Regions from separate parts of the Pseudomonas eucalypticola genome, predicted to be linked through region 2. Evidence: predicted binding sites of a transcription regulator. Region 2 holds the regulator's gene; each other region holds the start of a gene.

Region 1 (5,846 bases), 670 kb from region 2:
GTTCCAGGCCGACACATACCAGGACCTGTTCCAGCAGATCACCGACTCGTTCGGCGCGGGCGTGACGTTCAATTTCAAGGCCAAGCAGTTGGCGAAGGTCGAGCCGCTCACTGCGCTGAATCGCATCCAGGTGCAAATGAGCAGCCTCGCCAAGGAAGATGGCGGTTACACGCTGGTGAATTTCAGCCAGCCGCTGGATGACGAACTGCAATGCGTGCTGGTATTCGGCAAGGACGTGGAACGGGTGCTGGAATTGTGCGCAGGCCTGAACATCGCGGCCGCGCCGTCGCTGGAAGCGCTGAAAGTCGCCGTCCACGTCTGACGGTTTGTCGCCGTGGCGCTACGCTGAAGGGGGAATCCCTTTCCTGGAGCGTCTGCCATGGGTTCCATGTTCAACGGCCTGATTGGCCTGATCATCCTCGCGCTCGATATCTGGGCCATCATCAATGTGGTCAAGAGCAGTGCCGAAGTGGGCATGAAAGTGCTGTGGGTGCTGTTGATCCTGCTGCTGCCGGTGCTGGGCCTGATCATCTGGGCCATCGCCGGCCCCCGGGGCAACGTGCGCCTTTAATTGTTACCTGGTGCTACCTCACGCCACTTGAGGGTGGGACCTGTATCGCCCGCTTCCTGAGCTTCGCCCGGTCCCACAGGGTTATGCGAGCCACCCTTTGGGCCGGGCGAAGCCCGGGAAGCGGGCGACGCTGTCTAAAAATTGCAGTGCATCACTTGCCATCTTGATGCACCATTTGCCGCCTCGTGTTTCACGATTCCAATAAACCCATCCACGGATCTTCAATCGACATGGCCATCACGGACGCCTTGGAACCGGCGCAGGCGTATAAACGCCGGCAGCCGACCGTCAAATCCCACCTTGCCTACACCTTGCTCAGCGGCCTTGCCATCATGGTGCTGCTCAGCCTGCTGCGCCTGGCATTGCTGATCTACAACCGTGAAATGATCCTCGACACCCCGGCCTCCACCTTTGTCGAAGCATTCGGCAATGGCCTGCGCTTCGATGTGCGCCTGGTGGTCTACACGCTCATTCCGCTGGTGATCGCCACCCTGGTGCCCTGGCTGATGGCGCGCCGCGGCCTGTGGCGCTTCTGGCTGACCATCACCTCCAGCATCATGATGTTCCTGGGCCTGATGGAACTGGATTTCTTCCGTGAATTCCACCAGCGCCTCAACGGCCTGGTGTTCCAGTACGTGAAGGAAGACCCCAAGACCGTGCTGAGCATGCTCTGGTACGGCTACCCCGTGGTGCGTTACCTGGTGGCCTGGGCGATTGTCACCTGGCTGCTGAGCCTGGTGTTCAAGGGCATCGACCGCATGACCCGCCCGCGTACCGACTACGTCGCCAGTGGCCGCCGCCCGGTGGCGCCGTGGTATGGCCGCGTGGCCATGTTCGTGGTGCTGCTGGCCGTGGCCGTGGTCGCCGCCCGCGGCACCCTGCGCCAGGGCCCGCCGCTGCGCTGGGGCGATGCCTACACCACTGATTCGAACTTCGCCAACCAGCTGGGCCTCAACGGTACCCTGAGCCTGATCGGCGCCGCCAAGAGCAGCTTCTCCGACGAGCGCGACAACATCTGGAAAGCCACCATCCCCGAGGATGATGCCCAGCAGACCGTGCGCAACATGCTGCTGACCACCAACGACAAGCTGGTGGACGCTGACACTGCCGCCGTGCGCCGTGACTTCACGCCACCGGCGCAGAACGTGCTGGGCTACAAGAACGTCGTGGTGATCCTGATGGAAAGCTTCGCCGGTCACTCGGTGGGTGCCTTGGGCGCACCGGGCAACATCACCCCGTATTTCGACCAGTTGGCCAAGCAGGGCGTGCTGTTCGACCACTTCTTCTCCAACGGCACCCATACCCACCAGGGCATGTTCGCCACCATGGGCTGCTTCCCCAACCTGCCGGGCTTCGAATACCTGATGCAGACCCCCGAAGGCGCCCACAAGCTGTCGGGCCTGCCGGAGCTGCTCAGTGCGCGCAACTACGATGACGTGTACGTGTACAACGGTGATTTCGCCTGGGACAACCAGTCGGGCTTCTTCGCCAACCAGGGCATGACCACCTTCATCGGCCGCAATGACTTCGTCAACCCGGTGTTCTCCGACCCTACCTGGGGCGTGTCCGACCAGGATATGTTCGACCGTGGCGCCGAGGAACTGGCCAAGCGTGACAAGGCCGGCAAGCCGTTCTATGCCTTGCTGCAAACCCTGTCCAACCACACCCCGTATGCCATCCCGTCGCCGCTGCCGGTGCCCCAGGTCACTGATCGTGGCCCGCTGAACCAGCACCTGACGGCCATGCGCTACTCGGACTGGGCCCTGGGCCAGTTCTTCGAGAAGGCCAAGAAAGAGCCGTACTTCAAGGACACGCTGTTCATCGTCGTCGGCGACCATGGTTTCGGCAACGAGCAGCAGATCACCGAAATGGACCTAGGCCGCTTCAACGTGCCCATGCTGATGATCGGTGAAGGCCTGCAGGAAAAATTCGGTGCGGTGAACCACACCGTGGGTACCCAGATCGACATCGTGCCGACCATCATGGGCCGTCTCGGTGGCGAAACCCGCAACCAGTGCTGGGGCCGTGACCTGCTGAACCTGCCTGAAGGCGACAAGGGCTTCGGCGTGATCAAGCCGTCGGGCAACGAGCAGACCGTGGCCATCATCACCGGCGACCGGATCCTGGTGCAGCCCAAGGACATGCCGCCGCGCATGTTCCGCTTCCAGTTGGGCAGCGACCCGAAAGCCGAGCCTATCGCCGATCAGCCTGACCAGGCCGACCTGCTGCACAAGCTCGACTCGTTCATCCAGACGGCCACCAAGAGCCTGCTGGACAACACCGCGGGAGTTGCCGACTCGAAGAAATAACGTGTCGTGATTCAATGCTGGCCCCGGTGGGGGCTGGCTTGCCAGCGAGCTTTTCGTGCTGAAAGCTCACTGGCAAGCCAGCCCCCGCTGTCGTTTCAGGGCCTGCGCTGCCATTTGGCACTCCCTTGGAACGATGCTCCCGTCCCCCGGTCAAGTTAAGTGAGGCGGTTGCCTCAGTCTGCCGAGGAGATCCTGATGAAAAAGTGGCAAATCGCTTTTATCGATGAGCATGGTCAGCAACTGAACCTGCAAATCGATGCTGATCAGCGTCCCGACAAGGATGAAGCGGCCCGGCATGTACGTGCCTACTACCGGCCCGTGCTGGCGAAGGCCGACCTGAACGACTTCGACAACCGCGCCCCGGAACCGGCGGCGAAAGCGCTCAAGGAGATGAATGCCATGGAAATCGTTTCCGTGACACCAGTCGACTGATCCTCATCCCGTGCGCCTGACCCTCTGGCACAGGCGCTGCCTTCGCGCTACTCTGCAACCGAGGGCGGCCAATACCGTTGGTCGTGACCTTGTCTTGTCAGCTTCATGCTTGTTTCCGGGTGACCCGAGCGGGTCGCGTATTCCCTTTGCAGTCATCTGTCAACGGAGGTCCTGGAAGTACTGAAAGTCTATCCATCAATGATGAGGAGGACGATCCATGAGCACAGCCTATCAAGAAGACATCAGCACCCATGTGCTGCGCCGCATGAAAGAAGGCGGATTCGATTTCGCCAGCATCCACCCCATCGAGTTTTATGCCGTGTTCCCGGACGAGAAACGTGCGCGTACGGCGGCGGGAAAGTTTCAGGGTGAATCACTCAATGCGCAGGTCAGTGAACGGGACGACGGCGCCTGGTACCTGGAACTCAGCAAGGTGATGTACGCCACCTATGGCGGCATCGGCGAGTTCGAGCAAGACTTCGAGGCCGTCATCGAACCGCTGGGCGGTGAGATCGAAGGGTGGGGCGTCAAGCATCAGGTCCAACGGCTTCAAGCATAAAATCAGGTGAAAGGTTCGAGCCTCACGCTGACAACGTGGGGCTTGCGGCTATCCTTAGGACGCTTCGCAATGAAGCGTCCACAAGCCGGTTGTGGTGGAACACGCACAGGAATGGTGCGTCGTTCGCCGCGGTTTTAGCCAACCGATTGTTTTATAAGCGTTTATGCCGCTGGCACGGGCCTTGCGATGGCCTTGGTGTCCGGGTGACAAGGAGTACGGCATGATCCGCACCTTTTATGATGAGATGTACGATGCCGGCGGCGTTGTCCGCCCGCATTACCGGGAGTTCGCCCGCTGGTTGGCCGACACCCCCGAAGAACTCCTGGCCCAGCGGCGCCGGGAAGCCGATCTGCTGTTCCACCGCGCCGGTATCACCTTCACGCTCTATGGCGATGAGCAGGGCACCGAGCGGCTGATTCCTTTCGATACCATTCCGCGCAGCATCCCGGCCAGCGAGTGGCGGGTGGTGGAGCGTGGCTGTATCCAGCGCGTGAAGGCGCTGAACATGTTCCTGGCCGACCTGTATCACGACCAGCGCATCATCAAGGCCGGGATCATCCCCGCCGAACAGGTGCTGGCCAACGAGCAGTACCAGCTGGCGATGCAGGGGCTGAACCTGCACCGCGATATCTACTCGCACATTTCCGGGGTAGACCTGGTGCGCGACGGCGACGGCAGCTACTACGTCCTGGAAGACAATTTGCGCACCCCCAGCGGCGTGAGCTACATGCTCGAAGACCGCAAGATGATGATGCGCCTGTTCCCCGAGCTGTTCGCCGCCCAGCGCATCGCCCCTATCGACCACTACCCCAGCCTGTTGCTCGACACCCTGAAAAGCTCCAGCCCCATCGACAACCCCAGCGTGGTGGTGCTGACCCCCGGGCGCTTCAACAGTGCGTTCTTCGAGCATGCGTTCCTGGCGCGGGAGATGGGCGTGGAACTGGTGGAAGGCGCCGACCTGTTCGTGCGTGACGACCGGGTGTACATGCGCACCACCGATGGCCCCAAGGCCGTGGATGTGATCTACCGGCGCCTGGACGATGCCTACCTGGACCCCTTGGCCTTCAACCCGGAATCGATGCTGGGCGTGCCGGGGCTGCTGGCTGCGTACCGCTCGGGCAACGTCATTCTGGCCAACGCCATCGGCACCGGGGTGGCCGACGACAAGTCGGTGTACCCCTATGTCACCGACATGATCCGTTTCTACCTGGATGAAGAGCCGATTCTCAAGAACGTGCCCACTTGGCAGTGCCGCAAACCCGAAGAGCTGTCCCACGTGCTGGCGCACCTGCCCGAACTGGTGGTCAAAGAAACCCAGGGTTCCGGCGGCTACGGCATGCTCGTGGGGCCGGCGGCCAGCGCCGCCGAGATCGAGAACTTCCGTGCCCGCCTCAAGGCCCGGCCCCATGCTTACATCGCGCAACCGACGCTGTCGCTGTCGACCTGCCCGACCTTCGTCGAAAACGGCATTGCCCCGCGCCATATCGACCTGCGCCCGTTCGTCCTGGCCGGCCGCGAAACCCGTGTGGTGCCCGGCGGCCTGACCCGCGTGGCGCTGCGCGAGGGCTCGCTGGTGGTCAACTCGTCCCAGGGTGGCGGAACCAAGGACACCTGGGTGGTCGAGGATTAAGGATGCCTGCCAATGCTGAGTAGAACTGCCTCTGACTTGTACTGGATGTCGCGCTACCTGGAGCGGGCCGAAAACCTCGCACGGATGCTCGACGTCAGCTATTCCCTGTCGCTGATGCCACAGGACGGGCGCGGTGACGGCCTGGATGAAATGGCCATGCCGCTGCTGATCACCGGCACCCTGGACGACTACCTGGAGCGCCATGGCAAGCTGCACGCCGAACGGCTGCTGCACTTTTTCGCCCTGGACGCCAGCAACCCGGCCAGCATCTACAGCTGCCTGGGCGCGGCCCGCGCCAGTGCCCATGCCGTACGTGGGCGCATCACTGCCGACATGTGGGAAAAC
Region 2 (5,846 bases):
CCCTGGCCGCCTATTTATAGAGTTTCCCATGCCGAGCAAAAAACTGCGCAACCTACTGCTGTTCTGCGTCATCGTGGCGATCTTCGTCTCGGTCGGCTATTGGAACATCAACCCGGACACCTTCCTCGAGAAGCCCGCCGCGGCAGTCGACGACAGTGCCATCGACTATTACGCCATCAATGCCGACAGCGTGCAGTACCTGCCCGATGGGGGCGTGCAATACCGCATGACCGCCGACAAGGTCGAGCACATGCAGGCCAGCCAGATCACCAAGGTGACCAACCCGGACATGAACCTGTACCGTGGCACCGTGTTCCCATGGCATGTGACCAGCGACAAGGGTGAAGTGAACCCGGACGGTACCCAGGTCGAACTGATCGACAACGTGCGCATCGCCCGCACCGACCAGAAGAACCGTCCGACGCTGATCACCAGCACCCGCATGACGGTATTCCCACAACAGCAATATGCGCAGACAGACCAAGACGTTAGAATCGACGGCGCCGGTGGCGTCTCTACGGGCAAGGGAATGAAAGCATATTTGAAAGACAGCAAGATCAACTTGCTGTCCAACGTAAGAGGACTGTATGAGGCTCGTTAATACCCTTCCTTTATTGCTCACCCTGGGTACGGCACTGGGAAGCGCGAGCGCCTGGGCACTGCCGACCGACCGTGACCAGCCGATCCACATCCAGTCCGATGACGCGCAACTGGACGACAAGCAGGGCGTGGCTGTCTACAAGGGCAATGTGATCATTACCCAGGGCACCATGAAGATCACCGGCAACACCGTGACCATCACCCGTAACGCCCAGGGCGACGTCGACACGTTCACGTCGGTGGGCAACCTGGCCTATTACGAGCAGAAGCCGGCCATCGACAAGCCCATCGTGCAAGGCTGGGGCAAGACCATCCAGTACCAGTCGGCGCTGAACCACATCACCCTGATCGACCAGGCCAAGGTGGTGAACGACGGCAACACGTCCGAAGGCGAGAAGATTGTCTACGACACCGTCAAGCAGGTGGTCAACGCCGGCCGCGCCACGGGCGCCAAGGTCACGCCGCGACCACGGATCGACATGGTCATCCAGCCGAAAAGCAAAACCGACCAGCAGCAGGGCAAGTAATGGCGACTCTCAAAGCCCAGCACCTGGCCAAGGCCTACAAGGGCCGGCAAGTGGTGCGCGACGTCAGCATGTCCATCGAAAGTGGGCAGATCGTCGGTTTGCTGGGGCCTAACGGCGCCGGCAAGACCACCTGCTTCTACATGATCGTGGGCCTGGTGCAGGCCGACCAGGGCCGCGTGCTCATCGACGACCTGGATGTCAGCCACCAGCCGATGCACGGCCGCGCCCGCTCGGGTATCGGCTACCTGCCCCAGGAAGCCTCGATCTTCCGCAAGCTGTCGGTGTCGGACAACATCATGGCGATTCTGGAGACGCGCAAGGAACTGGACAAGGCCGGGCGCCTCAAGGAGCTGGAAAGCCTGCTGCAGGAGTTCCACATCACCCATATCCGCGACAACCTGGGCATGAGCCTGTCCGGCGGCGAGCGGCGCCGGGTGGAAATCGCCCGCGCGCTGGCCACCGCGCCCAAGTTCATCCTGCTGGACGAACCGTTCGCCGGTGTCGACCCGATCTCGGTCGGCGACATCAAGCAGATCATCCACCACCTCAAGAACAAGGGTATCGGCGTGTTGATCACCGACCACAACGTTCGTGAGACGCTGGACATCTGCGAAACCGCTTACATCGTCAACGATGGCCAGCTGATCGCCGAGGGCGACGCCGAAACCATCCTGGCAAACCAACTGGTGAAAGAGGTTTACCTCGGCCACGAGTTCCGCCTGTAACGGCGAGGTGTTTGGCTTGCTGCCTGGGCATGTCGCATTTTTTTGGCTCCGCGGGGCTTTTATTGCGGCATCGCTCTAGGCAAACACTTCGGTTTCAGGCATATAATTTGCTTACGACAAAAGCCGAGAGCCTCGGCGCCCTGTAGTGGATGGCGCTCTGCGCCGGCGAATAAGGTGTTAAGCCCCTGCCATGAAACCATCGCTCGTCCTAAGAATGGGCCAGCAACTGACGATGACCCCGCAGTTGCAACAGGCCATCCGCCTCCTCCAGCTCTCCACCCTGGACCTCCAGCAGGAAATCCAGGAGGCCCTGGAATCCAACCCCATGCTCGAGCGCCAGGAAGAAGGCGACGATTTCGACAACAGCGACCCGATGGCCGACAAGGCCGAGCAGCAGGTCACGCCGGAAATCCAGGAGCCCAGCTACCAGGAGACCACCGCCCCCACCGTCGACAACCTCGAAGACGGCGAATGGAGCGAGCGCATTCCCAATGAGCTTCCCGTCGATACCGCCTGGGAAGACATCTACCAGACCAGCGCAAGCAGCTTGCCCAGCAATGATGATGACGAATGGGATTTCACCACTCGCACGTCGGCCGGCGAGAGCCTGCAGAGCCATCTGCTGTGGCAACTGAACCTGGCGCCCATGTCCGACACCGACCGGCTGATCGCTGTCACCCTGATCGACTGCATCAACAACCAGGGTTACCTGGATGAGACCTTGCAGGAAATTTGTGACTCCTTCGACCCCGAGCTCGACATCGAGCTGGACGAAGTCGAGGCCGTGCTGCACCGCATCCAGCAGTTCGAGCCGGCCGGCATCGGTGCCCGCGACCTGAGCGAATGCCTGCTGCTGCAGTTGCGCCAGATGCCCGCCAAGACCCCCTGGCTGGCTGAAGCCCAGCGCCTGGTGGCCGAGTACATCGACCTGCTGGGCAGCCGCGACTACAGCCAGTTGATGCGGCGCATGAAGCTCAAGGAAGACGAACTGCGCCAGGTCATCGAGCTGGTGCAGAGCCTCAACCCGCGCCCGGGCTCGCAGATCGAGTCCACCGAAGCCGAATACGTGGTGCCGGATGTCATCGTGCGCAAGGACAACGACCGCTGGCTGGTGGAACTGAACCAGGAAGCGGTGCCACGCCTGCGGGTCAACCCGCAATACGCCGGCTTCGTGCGCCGCGCTGACACCAGTGCCGACAACACCTTCATGCGCAACCAGCTACAGGAAGCACGCTGGTTCATCAAGAGCCTGCAAAGCCGCAACGAAACCCTGATGAAGGTGGCCAGCCAGATCGTCGAGCACCAGCGTGGCTTCCTCGACTATGGCGACGAGGCGATGAAGCCCCTGGTGCTGCACGATATCGCCGAGGCGGTAGGCATGCACGAGTCGACCATTTCACGGGTGACCACGCAGAAATACATGCACACGCCGCGCGGCATCTATGAGCTGAAATACTTTTTCTCCAGCCACGTCAGCACCTCCGAAGGCGGTGAATGCTCGTCCACGGCCATTCGCGCGATCATCAAGAAACTGGTTGCCGCCGAAAATCAGAAAAAGCCATTGAGTGACAGCAAGATCGCTGGTTTACTGGAGGCACAAGGCATCCAGGTAGCCCGCCGCACCGTCGCCAAATACCGTGAATCCCTCGGGATCGCGCCGTCCAGCGAACGCAAGCGGTTGATGTGATCCTGGCGGCGCGCGAGCGCCGCCGGTGGGCACCAGATGAGCCACAGCGTTCCAGTGGCAGGTTATCCGACCTGTCTCTTTATGCACTGGCAATAAGGAGAAAGCGGTATGCAAGTCAACATCAGTGGACATCAACTGGTTGTGACCGACGCCATGCGCACTTACATCGGTGAGAAACTGGACCGATTGGAGCGCCATTTCGACAAGATCACCAACGTGCAGGTCATCATGGAGGTCGAGAAGCTGAAACAGAAAATCGAGGCCACCCTGCGCGTACCCGGCGGTGAGGTAGTGGCCAACGCGGAGCATGACGACATGTACGCGGCCATCGACCTGCTCACCGACAAGCTTGACCGCCAACTCAAAAAGCATAAGGAAAAACAGCAGAGTCTGCTGCAAGGCGCGACTGCCCGCTGACCCTCCCCACTCATGACCCAACTTCAACAGATCCTGACCCCCGGCCGTTCCCTGGTGAACGTGCCGGGCGGCAGTAAAAAGAAAGCCATCGAAACCATCGCCACCCTCTTTGCCCGCGAAGTGCCGGGCCTGGAGATGCAGGTGGTCTTCGACAGCCTGATTGCCCGTGAAAAACTCGGTTCCACCGGTTTTGGCAACGGCATCGCCATTCCCCATTGCCGCCTGCCCGGCCTGAAATCGCCGGTCAGCGCCCTGCTGCACCTGGAACACAAGATCGACTATGACGCCATCGACGGCGCGCCGGTCGACCTGGTCTTCGTGCTGCTGGTCCCCCAGGAAGCCACCAACGAGCACCTGGCGTTGCTCAGCCAGATCGCCGGCATGCTCGATCGCGCCGACGTGCGCGAGCACCTGCGCTCGGCCAAGAGCAGCGAAGCCCTCTATCAAGTGGTTCTGGACGAACAGAAAGGTCATTGACCATGCGCCTGATCATCGTCAGCGGTCGCTCCGGCTCGGGCAAGAGCACGGCCCTGGATGTGCTGGAAGACAACGGCTTCTACTGCATCGACAACTTGCCGGCCGGGCTTCTGCCAGAGCTGGCAGAGCGCGCGTTGGTACGCACCGAGCTGGCCCAGCCGCTGGTCGCCGTGTCCATCGATGCCCGCAACCTGCCCAGTGACCTGTCGCGTTTCCCGCAGCTGTTGCAGGAAGCACGGGACAAGCACATCCAGTGTGACGTGCTGTACCTGGACGCTGATGAAGAAACCCTGCTCAAGCGCTTCTCCGAAACCCGGCGGCGCCACCCCCTGAGCAACACCTCGCGCTCGCTGGCCGAGGCGATTCGAGTGGAAACCGACCTGCTCAGCCCGATCGCCGACCTGGCCGACCTGAAGATCAACACCACCCATCTGAATCTCTACCAGCTGCGCGACTCCCTGAAGTTGCGACTGCTGAACAAGCCCGAGCCGGGCACCGCGTTCCTGATCGAATCGTTCGGGTTCAAGCGTGGCATGCCGGTGGACGCTGACCTGGTGTTCGACGTGCGCTGCCTGCCCAACCCGTACTGGAAGCCCGAGCTTCGCGACCACTCCGGGCTCGAACAACCGGTCATCGACTACCTGGCGGCCCAGCCGGACGTGGAAGAGATGTACCAGGACATCGCCAGCTACCTGCAAAAGTGGTTGCCGCGCTTCGCCGCCAGCAACCGCGCCTATGTCACCGTTGCCATCGGCTGCACCGGCGGGCACCATCGTTCGGTGTACATCACCGAACGCCTGGGCCAGGCCTTGCAGCAGACGCTCAAGAACGTTCAGGTTCGCCACCGCGACCTCAGTTGAAAGGACCCCCACCGCGATGCCCGCTCGTGAAATCGAAATCATCAACAAGCTCGGCCTGCATGCTCGCGCGGCGGCCAAGTTCGTCGGCGTCGCCGGTAAGTTTCCTGATTGCCAGGTACGCATAGGCCGCAACCCCGAGAGCCTAATCGACGGCAAGAGCATCATGGCCGTGATGATGCTCGCGGCCGGCAAAGGTACCCAGGTGCACTTGCAGACCGAAGGTGCGCAACAGGAAGAAGCCATGGCGGCGATTGTCGAACTGATCAACAACAAGTTCGACGAGGGCGAATGACCGCCCTGCCCCGCTCAGCAAGAAGCCCGGCCTAGTGCCGGGCTTCTTCGTACAGCGCTCCCGGCTCTACAACGGCGCAAACCGTGCCAGCGCTTCGGTGACGATGATCGCCGCGCCCGCCAGCAATAGCGCACTGCCCAACAGCAACCGCAAGCGCGTCAACACCATGCGCCGGTTCATCAGGCAATGGCAGCCCGGTAGCGACGCTCTACTTCGGCCCAGTTGACCACGTTGTAGAAAGCGTTGATGTATTCAGGGCGA
Region 3 (5,846 bases), 1.4 Mb from region 2:
TTAGGAGGGGGTTGTCTGAGCCTAGACGGTTCGACACAAGCTGGCAGGGCAGGTTCGCGGTTTTCTGTAAGAACGGTGAAACAGGTTAAAATTTAACCGGCAAATGGTTGTTCACAATTTCACCAGTCCCGGTATGATCGCGCGCCCGATTACGCCGAAACCCGAACCCGATGAAAAGCACCCTGATAGCCGCTGCCGAGATTGACCGCCTCGAAACCTGGCAGAAATTCACCCAGCCCATGTGCGGCGCCTGTATTTCGTCCTGCTGCACCCTGCCCGTGGAAGTGAAGATCAAGGACCTGGTGCGCATTGGCGTGGTCGACGAGTTCGAACTGGGCGACCCACCGAAGAACATCGCCAAGCGGTTGCAGAAGGACGGCATCGTCGAGCGCTTCAACCAGAAGTCGGGCATCTTCACCCTGCAGCGCATGAGCAACAATGACTGCCTGTACCTGGACCGCAAGAGCCGCATGTGCACCATCTACGACAAGCGCCCGGACACCTGCCGCGACCACCCGCGCATAGGGCCGCGCCCAGGCTACTGCGCCTACAAGCCAAAGCCTGCGACCTTCTGACCAGGCATAAAAAAACGCCCCCGGCCTTTCGACCGGGGGCGTTTTTCATTCAGCTAAGGCAGTTGGATCAAGCCTTGGCTTTCTTGGCAGCGCGGGTACGCTCGCTTTCGTCCAGGATCTTCTTGCGAAGACGGATGGACTTCGGCGTCACTTCGCACAGCTCGTCTTCCTGGATGTATTCCAGGGCCTGTTCCAGGGTGAAGCGAACAGGTGGAACCAGGGCGATGGTTTCGTCTTTACCCGAAGCACGCATGTTGTCGAGCTTCTTGCCCTTGGTAGGGTTGACGCCCAGGTCGTTGTCGCGGCTGTTCTGGCCGACGATCTGACCGTTGTAGATCTCCTGGCCGTGCTCGACGAACAGCTTGCCGCGAGCCTGCAGGGTTTCCAGCGAGTAGGTCAGCGCCTTGCCGGTTTCAACCGAAACCAGAACACCGTTCTGACGGCCCGACATGTGGCCGGACTTGACGGCGTCATAACGGTCGAAGATCGAGGTCAGGATGCCAGCACCGTTGGTCAGGGTCAGGAACTGGTTACGGAAACCGATCAGACCGCGAGCAGGGATGTTGTATTCCAGACGAACACGGCCTTTGCCATCCGGCACCATGTTGGTCAGGTCGCCTTTACGCAGGCCCATCTCTTCCATGACCTTGCCCTGCGAATCTTCAGGGATGTCGATGGTGACGTTTTCGAACGGCTCCTGCTTGACGCCGTCCACTTCGCGGATGATCACTTCCGGACGGCCCAGGGCCAGCTCGAAGCCTTCGCGACGCATGGTTTCGATCAGTACCGAGAGGTGCAGCTCACCACGGCCGGAAACCTTGAACTTGTCAGCCGAGTCGCCTTCTTCAACGCGCAGTGCAACGTTGTACAGCAGCTCTTTGTCCAGACGGTCCTTGATGTTGCGGGACGTCACGAACTTGCCTTCCTTGCCGCAGAATGGCGAGTCGTTGACCTGGAAGGTCATGGAAACGGTTGGCTCGTCAACGGTCAGCGGCTTCATCGCTTCGACGTTCAGTGGGTCGCACAGGGTGTCGGAGATGAACAGCTCGTCGAAGCCGCTGATGCAGACGATGTCGCCGGCAGCTGCTTCTTCAACGTCGATGCGGTGCAGGCCGTGGTGGCCCATCAGCTTCAGGATACGGCCGTTGCGACGCTTGCCGTCGGCGCTGATCGCCACAACCGGGGTGTTGGGCTTGACGCGACCGCGTGCGATACGGCCAACGCCGATGACGCCCAGGAAGCTGTTGTAGTCCAGTGCCGAGATCTGCATCTGGAACGAACCGTCACGGTCAACGGCCGGAGGCGGAACGTGGTCGACCACCGCCTGGTACAGCGGGGTCATGTCTTCGGCCATGTCGGTGTGGTCCAGGCCGGCGATGCCGTTGATGGCCGAGGCGTAGACGACTTTGAAGTCCAGCTGTTCGTCGGTGGCACCCAGGTTGTCGAACAGATCGAAGATCTGGTCCAGAACCCAATCAGGACGCGCGCCCGGACGGTCAACCTTGTTGATGACGACGATCGGCTTCAGACCGGCTTCGAAAGCCTTCTTGGTCACGAAGCGAGTTTGCGGCATAGGGCCGTCTTGAGCGTCAACCAGCAGCAGAACGGAGTCGACCATCGACATCACGCGCTCTACTTCACCACCGAAGTCGGCGTGGCCGGGGGTGTCGACGATGTTGATGTGGTAGCCATTCCAGTTGATGGCGGTGTTTTTCGCCAGAATGGTAATACCGCGCTCTTTCTCCTGGTCGTTGGAGTCCATCACGCGCTCGTCGTTGAGCTCGTTGCGCTCCAGGGTGCCGGATTGACGCAGCAGTTTGTCTACCAGGGTGGTTTTACCATGGTCAACGTGAGCGATGATGGCGATGTTACGTAGATTTTCGATCACTTGTGTATCTCGATCAGAGGATTCGGTGTGCTGACAGGTTGTGACAGCGATTTGACTTAGAGTCCGACAATGCCGTTACAGCTTGTCGTTGGCGTCGGGGGGCCGGTGACGCAGGCCACAGGCAAACAGCCCCGGGCGCTTAGCTCGGTCGATAAACGCGCACATTGGCATGTCCCTCACTGAGCAAGTGGTGGGCATGCAGGCGACTCATCACGCCTTTGTCGCAATACAGCAGGTACTGACGGGTGGGGTCCAGTTCCTTGAAACGGCTGTTCAGTGCATAGAACGGCAGTGCCTTGACCTCGATGCCTTCGAGTTCAAGGGGCTCGTCTTCCTGGGCGTCCGGATGACGGATGTCGATGATCACCTGGCCAGCCAGTGCCTGGCCGACTTCCTCGATCTCGATATCCTGGCCCAGTTCATCGATCACGTTGTCGATGGAGACCAGCTTGGCGCGTTCCAGGGCCCGCTCCAGCACGGCCATGTCGAACTGCTGTTCTTCATGGGCGACGCGGTGGGGCTTGGCCTTGGTGGTGGGGTTGACCGAAATCACCCCGCAATATTCAGGCATGTGCTTGGCGAAGTCGGCGGTGCCGATTTCGTTGGCCTGGTCAATGATGTCCTGCTTATGGCTGGCAAGCAATGGACGCAGCAGCAGCTTGTCGGTTGCCGCGCTGATGACGGACAGGTTCGGAAGCGTCTGGCTCGACACTTGCGAGATGGCTTCGCCGGTCACCAGGGCATCAATTTGCAGACGATCGGCCATCCGGCTGGCAGCGCGCAGCATCATGCGCTTGAGAATCACGCCCATGTGGCTGTTGTCGACCTTGCTCAACAGCTCGCCCACCACTTCCTCGAACGGGATGCTGATGAACAGCACGCGCTGGGAACTGCCGTACTTCTTCCACAGGAAATGCGCGACTTCCATCACGCCCAGCTCGTGTGCACGGCCGCCCAGATTGAAGAAGCAGAAGTGGGTCATCAGGCCGCGGCGCATCATCTGGTAGGCGGCCACGGTGGAGTCGAAACCACCGGACATCAGTACCAGGGTCTGCTCCAGCGAACCCAAAGGGTAGCCGCCGATGCCCTGGTGCTGGCTGTGAATGATGAACACGCGCTTGTCGCGGATTTCCAGGCGCACTTCGACGTCAGGGTTCTTCAGCTCGATGCCGGCAGCACCGCACAGGCGGCGCAGTTGGCTGCCCACGTAGCGGTCGACGTCCATGGAAGTGAAGGTGTGCTTGCCGGCGCGCTTGCAGCGCACGGCGAACATCTTGCCTGGCAACTGGTCGCCGAAATGCTTGCGGCACTGCTCGACCAGGTCATCCATTTCGCCCAGGGGGTATTCGTCCACCTGAAGGAAATGGGTGATACCCGGCACGCAGCGCAGGCGCTCGATCATTTCGCGCTGGATCTTCGCATCTTCGACGCGGGTGACGACCGTGAGGTTGTCCCACACGCCCTCGACCACCAGCTTCGGGTCCAGTTCACGGAGCACGACGCGGATGTTCTTGGCGAGCTGGCGGATGAAGTTCTTGCGAACCGGCCGGCTCTTGATGGTGATCTCTGGGAAGACTTTTACGATTAGTTTCATGAAAAAACAGCGCGCCAGGTGCCAGCCGAAAAAGAGGGGGCAGGATTATAGCGGAAATTGCTCAAGGTTTGACCAACTATCGTACAGAAGGTTTTCTGTGCGTCATTATGGTGCGCTACAGATTGCTAGCGCATCAAATCAGTGCGACAAAACGGCGCAATTTGCCGAAAATACGCCGAAACGCCTGGGTTTGGGGCAAAAAACCCATCTCGGGGCACTGGCATGCAAATTGCTCCCTTGTGAGGCAGGTTGCCTTGGCAGACTATCGCGCCCGGCATCACCCAAATTACAGGGCTCACCACTACCAGCCCTTATTCACCCCGGAGGACAACATGTCGAAGTCGGTTCAACTCATCAAAGATCATGACGTCAAGTGGATTGATCTGCGCTTCACTGACACCAAAGGCACCCAGCACCACGTCACCATGCCAGCCCGTGACGCGCTGGAAGATGACTTCTTCGAAGTCGGCAAGATGTTCGACGGTTCCTCCATCGCTGGCTGGAAAGGCATCGAAGCCTCCGACATGATCCTGCTGCCGGACGACGAAACCGCCGTTCTGGACCCGTTCACCGAAGAGCCTACCCTGATCCTGGTTTGCGACATCATCGAACCTTCGACCATGCAAGGTTACGATCGCGACCCACGTGCCATCGCTCACCGCGCTGAAGAATACCTGAAGTCGACCGGTATCGGTGACACTGTATTCGCCGGCCCGGAGCCAGAGTTCTTCATCTTCGACGAAGTGAAGTTCAAGTCCGACATTTCCGGTTCCATGTTCAAGATCTTCTCCGAACAGGGTTCGTGGATGTCCGACCAGGACGTGGAAGGCGGCAACAAGGGCCACCGTCCAGGCGTCAAGGGCGGCTACTTCCCAGTACCTCCGTTCGACCACGACCACGAAATCCGTACTGCCATGTGCAACGCACTGGAAGAGATGGGCCAGGTCGTTGAAGTCCACCACCACGAAGTGGCGACTGCCGGCCAGAACGAAATCGGCGTCAAGTTCAACACCCTGGTGAAGAAGGCTGACGAAGTCCAGACCCTGAAGTACGTCGTGCACAACGTTGCCGACGCTTACGGTCGCACCGCTACCTTCATGCCAAAGCCTCTGTACGGCGACAACGGCTCGGGCATGCACGTGCACATGTCCATCGCCAAAGATGGCAAGAACACCTTCGCTGGCGAAGGCTATGCCGGCCTGTCCGACACCGCCCTGTACTTCATCGGCGGTATCATCAAGCACGGTAAGGCCCTGAACGGTTTCACCAACCCTTCGACCAACTCGTACAAGCGTCTGGTGCCAGGCTTCGAAGCGCCGGTAATGCTGGCCTACTCGGCCCGTAACCGTTCGGCTTCGATCCGCATTCCTTACGTCAATAGCCCACGTGGCCGTCGTATCGAAGCTCGCTTCCCGGATCCGGCTGCCAACCCATACCTGGCCTTCGCAGCGCTGCTGATGGCCGGCCTGGACGGTATCCAGAACAAGATCCACCCTGGCGACGCTGCTGACAAAAACCTGTATGACCTGCCGCCTGAAGAGGCCAAAGAGATCCCACAAGTTTGCGGCAGCCTGAAAGAAGCCCTGGAAGAGCTGGACAAAGGTCGTGCGTTCCTGACCAAAGGCGGCGTTTTCAGCGACGACTTCATCGACGCTTACATCGCCCTGAAAAGCGAAGAAGAAATCAAGGTTCGTACCTTCGTACACCCACTGGAATACGAGCTGTACTACAGCTGCTGATCCCGTGACGCTGGCGCAAGCCGCGTGATTTGAAAAAGGCCTCCTTCGGG
Region 4 (5,846 bases), 2.5 Mb from region 2:
CAGGAAACCGGAGGTGACGCTGGAGGTCGCATCGGCCGCGGCTGGCTGGCCGTCCTTGGTGTGCAGCAGGCCATCGGTGCCCTTGACCAGGGTGCGCGGGTCGGGCTTGACCAGCTTGATGCGGTCTACCTGGGCCAGCACTTCCGGGCCCTGGCCCATGGAGCGAACGCTGATGGTGCCGTCGCTGCCCACTTCGATCTGCTGCTCGGGCGGCACGGCGATCGGGCCACCGTTGCCCATCACCGGCAAGCCGTTGCCGTCGCGCAGCACGCCCAGGGCGTCGACGTTCATGCTGGCCATGCGCACGTAGCCTTCGCTGCCATCCGGCGCTTGCACGGCAATGTAACTGTCGCCATCGGCAGCCACGTCCAGGTCACGCCCGGTCGCTACCATGGCACCGGGGGTGAAATCGGTGCCGGGGTTTTCGGTCATGGCGTAGGCGCGCGACGCGTAGACGTCACCAAACACCGGCATGGAGCGTGCCTGCTCCAGGTCGCGTTGAAAGCCGTTGGTGGAAACGTTGGCCAGGTTGTTGGCGTGGGCCTTCATCGCCAACGAGTTCTGGTTGGCGCCGGTCATTGCCACGTAAAGCATTTTGTCCAAGGTAGGTCTCCCATGACGGGCGAATGCCGCCCAGCACTGTACTGGCAGGGACAAAGCAACAAGCGGGCCAAGGTTGAAAAAGCCTTTGTACACCCGGTGTTACAGGGCGATTGGCGGGTACGGCGCCCTGCCCTGCCTGGCAGCAGAGACGGAAAAACGGCGCCTGCTTGCCGGTTGGCGGCAAGGGGCGTCAGAAAACCTTGGGCAAACCGACGGGAGCGGCCCGCAGGGCCAGCACCGCCGTGCGCCCCTGCGGCTATGGCGAAACGAAAAGCCCGGGCGCGGGCCCGGGCTTTTCAGTACTGCCAACAGCCATCACGTCATCTGGATGGTGGTCTGCATGATGGTGCTTTCGGTGGAGATGGTCTTGGCGTTGGCCTGGTAGTTGGACTGCGCCTTGATCAGGTTCACTAATTCGGCGGTCAGGTCGACGTTGGAGTCTTCCAGCGACGAAGCCGACAGCGAACCCATGGTGCCGGTGTTCGGGGTGCCGATCACCGGTACACCCGAGGCATAGGTTTCACGCCAGTCGGTGCCACCGGCCGGGCTCAGGCCCTGCACGTTGGCGAAGTTGGCCAGGGCCACCTGACCGATGATGTTGGTCTTGCCGTTGGTGAAGGTCGCGGTCAGCTGGCCGGTGTCGCTGACCGACAGGGCCGACAGTTCGCCGGTGGCGTAGCCGTCCTGGTCCTTGGCGGTGGTGGCCGAGGTGGCGTTGTACTGGGTCAGGTTGGACATGTCCAGGGTGATGTCGGCCGTGGCCGAAGCGCCATTGGAAGCATAGGTGCCATCGCTCTGCTCGGCGGCAGGGACCCAGCCGGCCAGGCTGAAGGTACCGTCGTCGTTGACGCTCAGGCCACCGGTGACATCGCCCGCGGTGTAGCTGTAGGAACCGTCGGCATTGAAGGTGAGCGGGTTGGACAGCGGCGTGCTGGACGTCGGGTCGGTCGGGTTCACGCCGTCGATGGTGGTGTACATGGTCCAGCTGTTGGACGTGTCGTCCTTCACGAAGTACTGGTTCAGCTGGTGGGCGTTGCCCTGGCTGTCGTACACGTCGGTGTTGAAGGTGTAGTTGTAGCTGCTGGTGTTGTCGGCACTGAACGGGCTGATGGTCGGGGCGGTCGCGCTGGAGTTCAGGTTGACGGTTTCCGAGATCGAGCTGGTGGCCTTGGGCGCCAGGTTCGAGGTGTCGATGGCCAGGTTCGAAAGCACGCCAGAGGTCAGATTGCCGCTGCTGTCGGTGGTGTAGCCCTGCAGGTTGTTGCCGCTGGAGTCGACGATGTTGCCGGACTTGTCGCTGTAGAAGGCACCGGCACGGGTGTACAGCTTGGAGCCGTTGTCGCTCAGCACGAAGAAACCGTTGCCGTTGATGGCCATGTCCAAGCTGTTGCCGGTGGACTCGATGTTGCCCTGGGTAAACTGCTGCGACACGGCAGCAGTGGTCACGCCGCTACCGACGGTGGTCTTGCCCGACGTGCCACGGATGGACTGGGCGTACTGGTCGGCGAACTCGGTGCGCGACGACTTGAAACCGGTGGTGGCGACGTTGGCAATGTTGTTGCCGGTGACGTCCAGGGCTTTGTTGGCTGCTGCCAGGCCACTGAGGCCGACGTTGAAAGACATGTTTTCACTCCTGCGCCGTAGCCGGCATTAAATTCCGATGGTTTGGACAGAGGACAGGCCAACACTGGTACCCGTCGCAAGGTTGAGTGTCATTTCGCCGCCGCTGGTGGTAGCCATGGTGACGCTGTTGACGGTGTTGGGCAGGTTGGTGGTCATGACCGTCGAGGTGTCATTGACCGTGGCCACCGCCTTGAAGGTGTAAGTGCCCGAATCCACCGTGTTGCCGTCGCCATCCTTGCCATCCCAGGTGAAGCTGTAGGTGCCGGCCGATTGCGTCCCCATGTCCAGGGTACGAACCAGGGTGCCGTCGCTGCTGTAGACGCCAATGGTGTTGCTGGTGCTGGAGTCGGTGAGGTTCACCGAGCCCGTCAGGCCCTTGCTGGTGTCGACATCGGCGGTGGTGCCGGTAACGGTCACCGAGTGGCCGACCAGCGAGGACGCCTGCAAGGCCTGGGACGACTGGTACGAGCTGAGGATGGTGCTCACCGAGTCATTGAGGGTCTGCATGCTTTCCAGGCTGCTGAACTGGGCGAGCTGGGACACGAATTCGCTGTTGTCCTGCGGGTCCAGGGGGTTCTGGTTCTGCATCTGGGTCACCAGCAGTTGCAGGAACGCGTCCTTGCCCAGCGCACTGCCCGCGGTACCGGTGGAGCTGTCGGTGGTACTGGTGGTCTTTTGCAGTGACGTCAGGACGGATGAGGCCGATGTGCTGTCAGTGGTTGTAGTCATGTTCGTGCGCCCCTATCACTGACCCAGGGTCAGGACTTTCTGCATCATGGTTTTCGCGGTATTCATGATGTCCGCGTTGGTCTGGAACGAGCGGCTGGCAGAGATCATGTCAGCCATCTCCTCCACCACGTTCACGTTCGGGTAGTACACGTAGCCGTCCTTGTTGGCGGCCGGGTTCTTCGGTTCGTAACGCGCTTCCAGGTTGCTCTGGTCCTCGACCACGGCCGATACCTGCACGCCACTGCCGGCGGCGTCCTGGTCCTGGAACAGCGAACCGCTGTCGCCGGTGGCCTGGGTCTGGTCGAACACGGTGGCGAATACCGGGTGGCGCGCGCGGTAGGTCTGGTCGATGCTCGACGAGACGGTTTCGGCGTTGGCGATGTTACTGGCCACGGTGTTCAGGCGCGTGGTCTGGGCACTCATGCCGGTACCGGCAATATTGAAGACGCTGGCTAGCGACATGAATCATTCTCCCCGGATGGCTGAGACCAGCCCTTTGAATTTGGCGTTGAGCAGGGTGAAGCTGGCCTGGAAGTTCACCGAGTTCTGGGCGTAGTTGGCCTGCTCGACCTGCGCGTCCACGGTGTTCTGGTCCAGCGACGGCTGGCTGGGGGTGCGGTACAGCAATTGCTGGTCCCCCATGGTCACGCCTTCGGCTTCGATATGGTTGGCGTTGGTCCGCTCCAGTTCGAAGGTGCCGTTCTGGCGCTTGTCGCTTTCGGCCTGCAGCACGGCAGCGAAGTCCAGGTCACGCGCCTTGTAATTGGGCGTGTCGGCGTTGGCCAGGTTGTTGGCCAGTACTTCGGCGCGCTGGGCACGAAAGGCCAGGGCCTGTTCGTGGATGCCGAGGGCTTTGGCGAAACTGATGCTCATGGTAGAGACCTGTAAACGGCGGACCGGATGTTGGTGACTGAGACATAGCAAGGGCCGTGCCAAACTGTGAAGAGCCCGGTTTTGCGGGGGCGGACGGCGAAGAGGCAAGCGGCAATGCCAGAAAAGCGGCAACGTGGTTCCGCTGGGTGCCAACAAAGCGGCAAGGTGGGGTTGCCGCGCGGGCCTGGGATGCGGCCAGGTCCGCTACTACGGCGCAGGGGGAAGAACAACAAAGGCCCCGGAGGGCCTTTGGGTCATTTCGCCTGGTAGATGATGCCCGGGCTGCATTGAACCATCTGGTAATGGTCCGGCAGGCCGTTGAGCGCCTCCGATGCCCCCAGGAACAGGTAGCCACCGGGCTTGAGGGTGCCATGGATGCGCATCAGGATGTCTTTCTTCACTTGCGCAGAGAAGTAGATCAACACGTTGCGGCAGAACACCACGTCGAACTTGCCCAGGGCGGCATAGCTGTCCAGCAGGTTGAAGGAGCGAAACTCCACGCGGCTGCGGATGGGCGCCTTCACGGCCCAGCGGCCAGGGCCCTTGGTGTCGAAGTAGCGCTGCAGGCGGTCGGCCGACAGGCCACGACCAATGGCCAGGCTGTCGTATTCGCCGCTTTTGCAGTTGGTCAACATGGAGCCGGACAAATCAGTGGCCACGATTTGCGCGCCGCCCTTGAGCTGGCCCAGGTTGGTTCGCTCGAACTCATCGATGGTCATCGACAGCGAGTACGGCTCCTGGCCCGACGAGCAGGCCGCCGACCAGATGCGCAGCCGCTGGCCCGGCGAGTTCTTGACGAACTCGGGCAGCACCTTGTTCTTCATCACTTCGAAGGGGTAGGTATCGCGAAACCACAGGGTCTCGTTGGTGGTCATGGCGTCCACCACCTGCTCGCGCAAACCACTGCGCGGCTGGGTCTGGATGCGCTGCACCAGTTCGCCCAGGGACTTGATGCCCTGCTGTTCCATGAGCTTGTTGAGACGGCTGGAAACAAGGTATTGCTTGTTCTCGCCCAACAGAATGCCACAGGCTTTTTCCAGGAAGACCCGGAACTGTTCGAAATCCAAATTACCCGTAGACAATGGTGCCGCCTCTCAAATCGTCTGTCGTGTCCGGGGCGCACGCGCCCCGGTCGTTAGCTTGCTGCCTTGATTCGGTCTACAACCCGTTGCGCCAGATCATCAGGCCGGAACTTGGCCAGGAAATCATCGGCCCCCACCTTCTTGACCATCGCCTGGTTGAATACACCCGACAAGGAAGTATGAAGGATGATATGCAACTTTTGCATGCGTGGGTCGCTGCGAATCTCCGCCGTCAAGGTATAGCCGTCCATTTCGGGCATCTCGATGTCGGAGATCATCATCAGAAATTCTTCTTCCGGTGACTTGCCCTCATCGACCAGCTTGCGCAGGTAATCCAGCGCCTGGCGACCATCGTTCAACGCGACCACTTCCACGCCCACGGTCTGCAGGCACCGGGTGACCTGCTTGCGCGCCACCGAGGAGTCGTCGACGGTGAGCACACGCAGGGACAACGCCTTGCTCTGCGTTTCGACGTCCACGACGCCGGCGGAAATCGCCTCGGAAGTGGGCGCCACCTCGGCCAGGATTTTCTCCACGTCGATGATTTCGACGAGTTGATTGTCCACGCGAGTCACGGCCGTCAGGTAGTGATCGCGACCCGTGCCCTTGGGTGGCGGATGGATCTCCTCCCAGTTCATGTTGACGATGCGCTCTACCGAATGCACCAGGAAACCCTGGATCTTGGTGTTGTACTCCGTGATGATCACGAAGGTGTTCTTGATGTCCTGCTGCAAACTGCGCCCACCGGTCGCCAACGCCAGGTCGAGGATCGGAATGGTCGCCCCACGAATATTCGCGACACCGCGCACTACCGGGCTGGACCTGGGCATCATGGTCAGGTTCGGGCATTGCAGCACCTCCCGCACCTTGAACACGTTGATGCCATAGAGCTGCGGCCCGTTGAGACGGAACAACAGAAGCTCCAGGCGGTTCTGC

Evidence for each region. Region 2 encodes sigma-54, which starts transcription at its own class of promoters, with help from an activator protein. Its sites were predicted from a motif close to ANTGGCATNNANNTTGCTNT; they were not measured.
Region 1: a site for sigma-54 is predicted at 4,040-4,059, ahead of HWQ56_RS21120 (circularly permuted type 2 ATP-grasp protein). Genes of this name have one in related genera too.
Region 3: a site for sigma-54 is predicted at 4,274-4,293, ahead of glnA (glutamate--ammonia ligase). Genes of this name have one in related genera too.
Region 4: a site for sigma-54 is predicted at 3,873-3,892, ahead of flgB (flagellar basal body rod protein FlgB). Genes of this name have one in related genera too.

What each region holds. Positions count from the first base shown of each region.
Region 1 is NZ_CP056030.1:4,750,525-4,756,370, reverse strand. It holds gene HWQ56_RS21145 (hypothetical protein) at 1-322, shown strand, start outside; gene HWQ56_RS21140 (PLDc N-terminal domain-containing protein) at 380-571, shown strand; gene HWQ56_RS21135 (LTA synthase family protein) at 802-2,880, shown strand; gene HWQ56_RS21130 (hypothetical protein) at 3,076-3,312, shown strand; gene HWQ56_RS21125 (ribonuclease E inhibitor RraB) at 3,530-3,871, shown strand; gene HWQ56_RS21120 (circularly permuted type 2 ATP-grasp protein) at 4,092-5,501, shown strand; gene HWQ56_RS21115 (alpha-E domain-containing protein) at 5,514-5,846, shown strand, end outside.
Region 2 is NZ_CP056030.1:5,422,802-5,428,647, forward strand. It holds gene HWQ56_RS24220 (KdsC family phosphatase) at 1-20, shown strand, start outside; gene lptC (LPS export ABC transporter periplasmic protein LptC) at 29-601, shown strand; gene lptA (lipopolysaccharide transport periplasmic protein LptA) at 588-1,127, shown strand; gene lptB (LPS export ABC transporter ATP-binding protein) at 1,127-1,852, shown strand; gene HWQ56_RS24240 (RNA polymerase factor sigma-54) at 2,043-3,539, shown strand; gene hpf (ribosome hibernation-promoting factor, HPF/YfiA family) at 3,648-3,956, shown strand; gene ptsN (PTS IIA-like nitrogen regulatory protein PtsN) at 3,969-4,433, shown strand; gene rapZ (RNase adapter RapZ) at 4,436-5,293, shown strand; gene HWQ56_RS24260 (HPr family phosphocarrier protein) at 5,310-5,585, shown strand; gene HWQ56_RS24265 (superoxide dismutase) at 5,765-5,846, opposite strand, start outside.
Region 3 is NZ_CP056030.1:414,626-420,471, reverse strand. It holds gene HWQ56_RS02040 (YkgJ family cysteine cluster protein) at 171-575, shown strand; gene typA (translational GTPase TypA) at 643-2,463, opposite strand; gene thiI (tRNA uracil 4-sulfurtransferase ThiI) at 2,603-4,057, opposite strand; gene glnA (glutamate--ammonia ligase) at 4,390-5,796, shown strand.
Region 4 is NZ_CP056030.1:1,561,257-1,567,102, reverse strand. It holds gene HWQ56_RS07275 (flagellar basal body rod protein FlgF) at 1-603, opposite strand, end outside; gene flgE (flagellar hook protein FlgE) at 919-2,226, opposite strand; gene HWQ56_RS07265 (flagellar hook assembly protein FlgD) at 2,254-2,955, opposite strand; gene flgC (flagellar basal body rod protein FlgC) at 2,971-3,417, opposite strand; gene flgB (flagellar basal body rod protein FlgB) at 3,421-3,828, opposite strand; gene cheR (protein-glutamate O-methyltransferase CheR) at 4,083-4,910, opposite strand; gene HWQ56_RS07245 (chemotaxis protein CheV) at 4,964-5,846, opposite strand, start outside.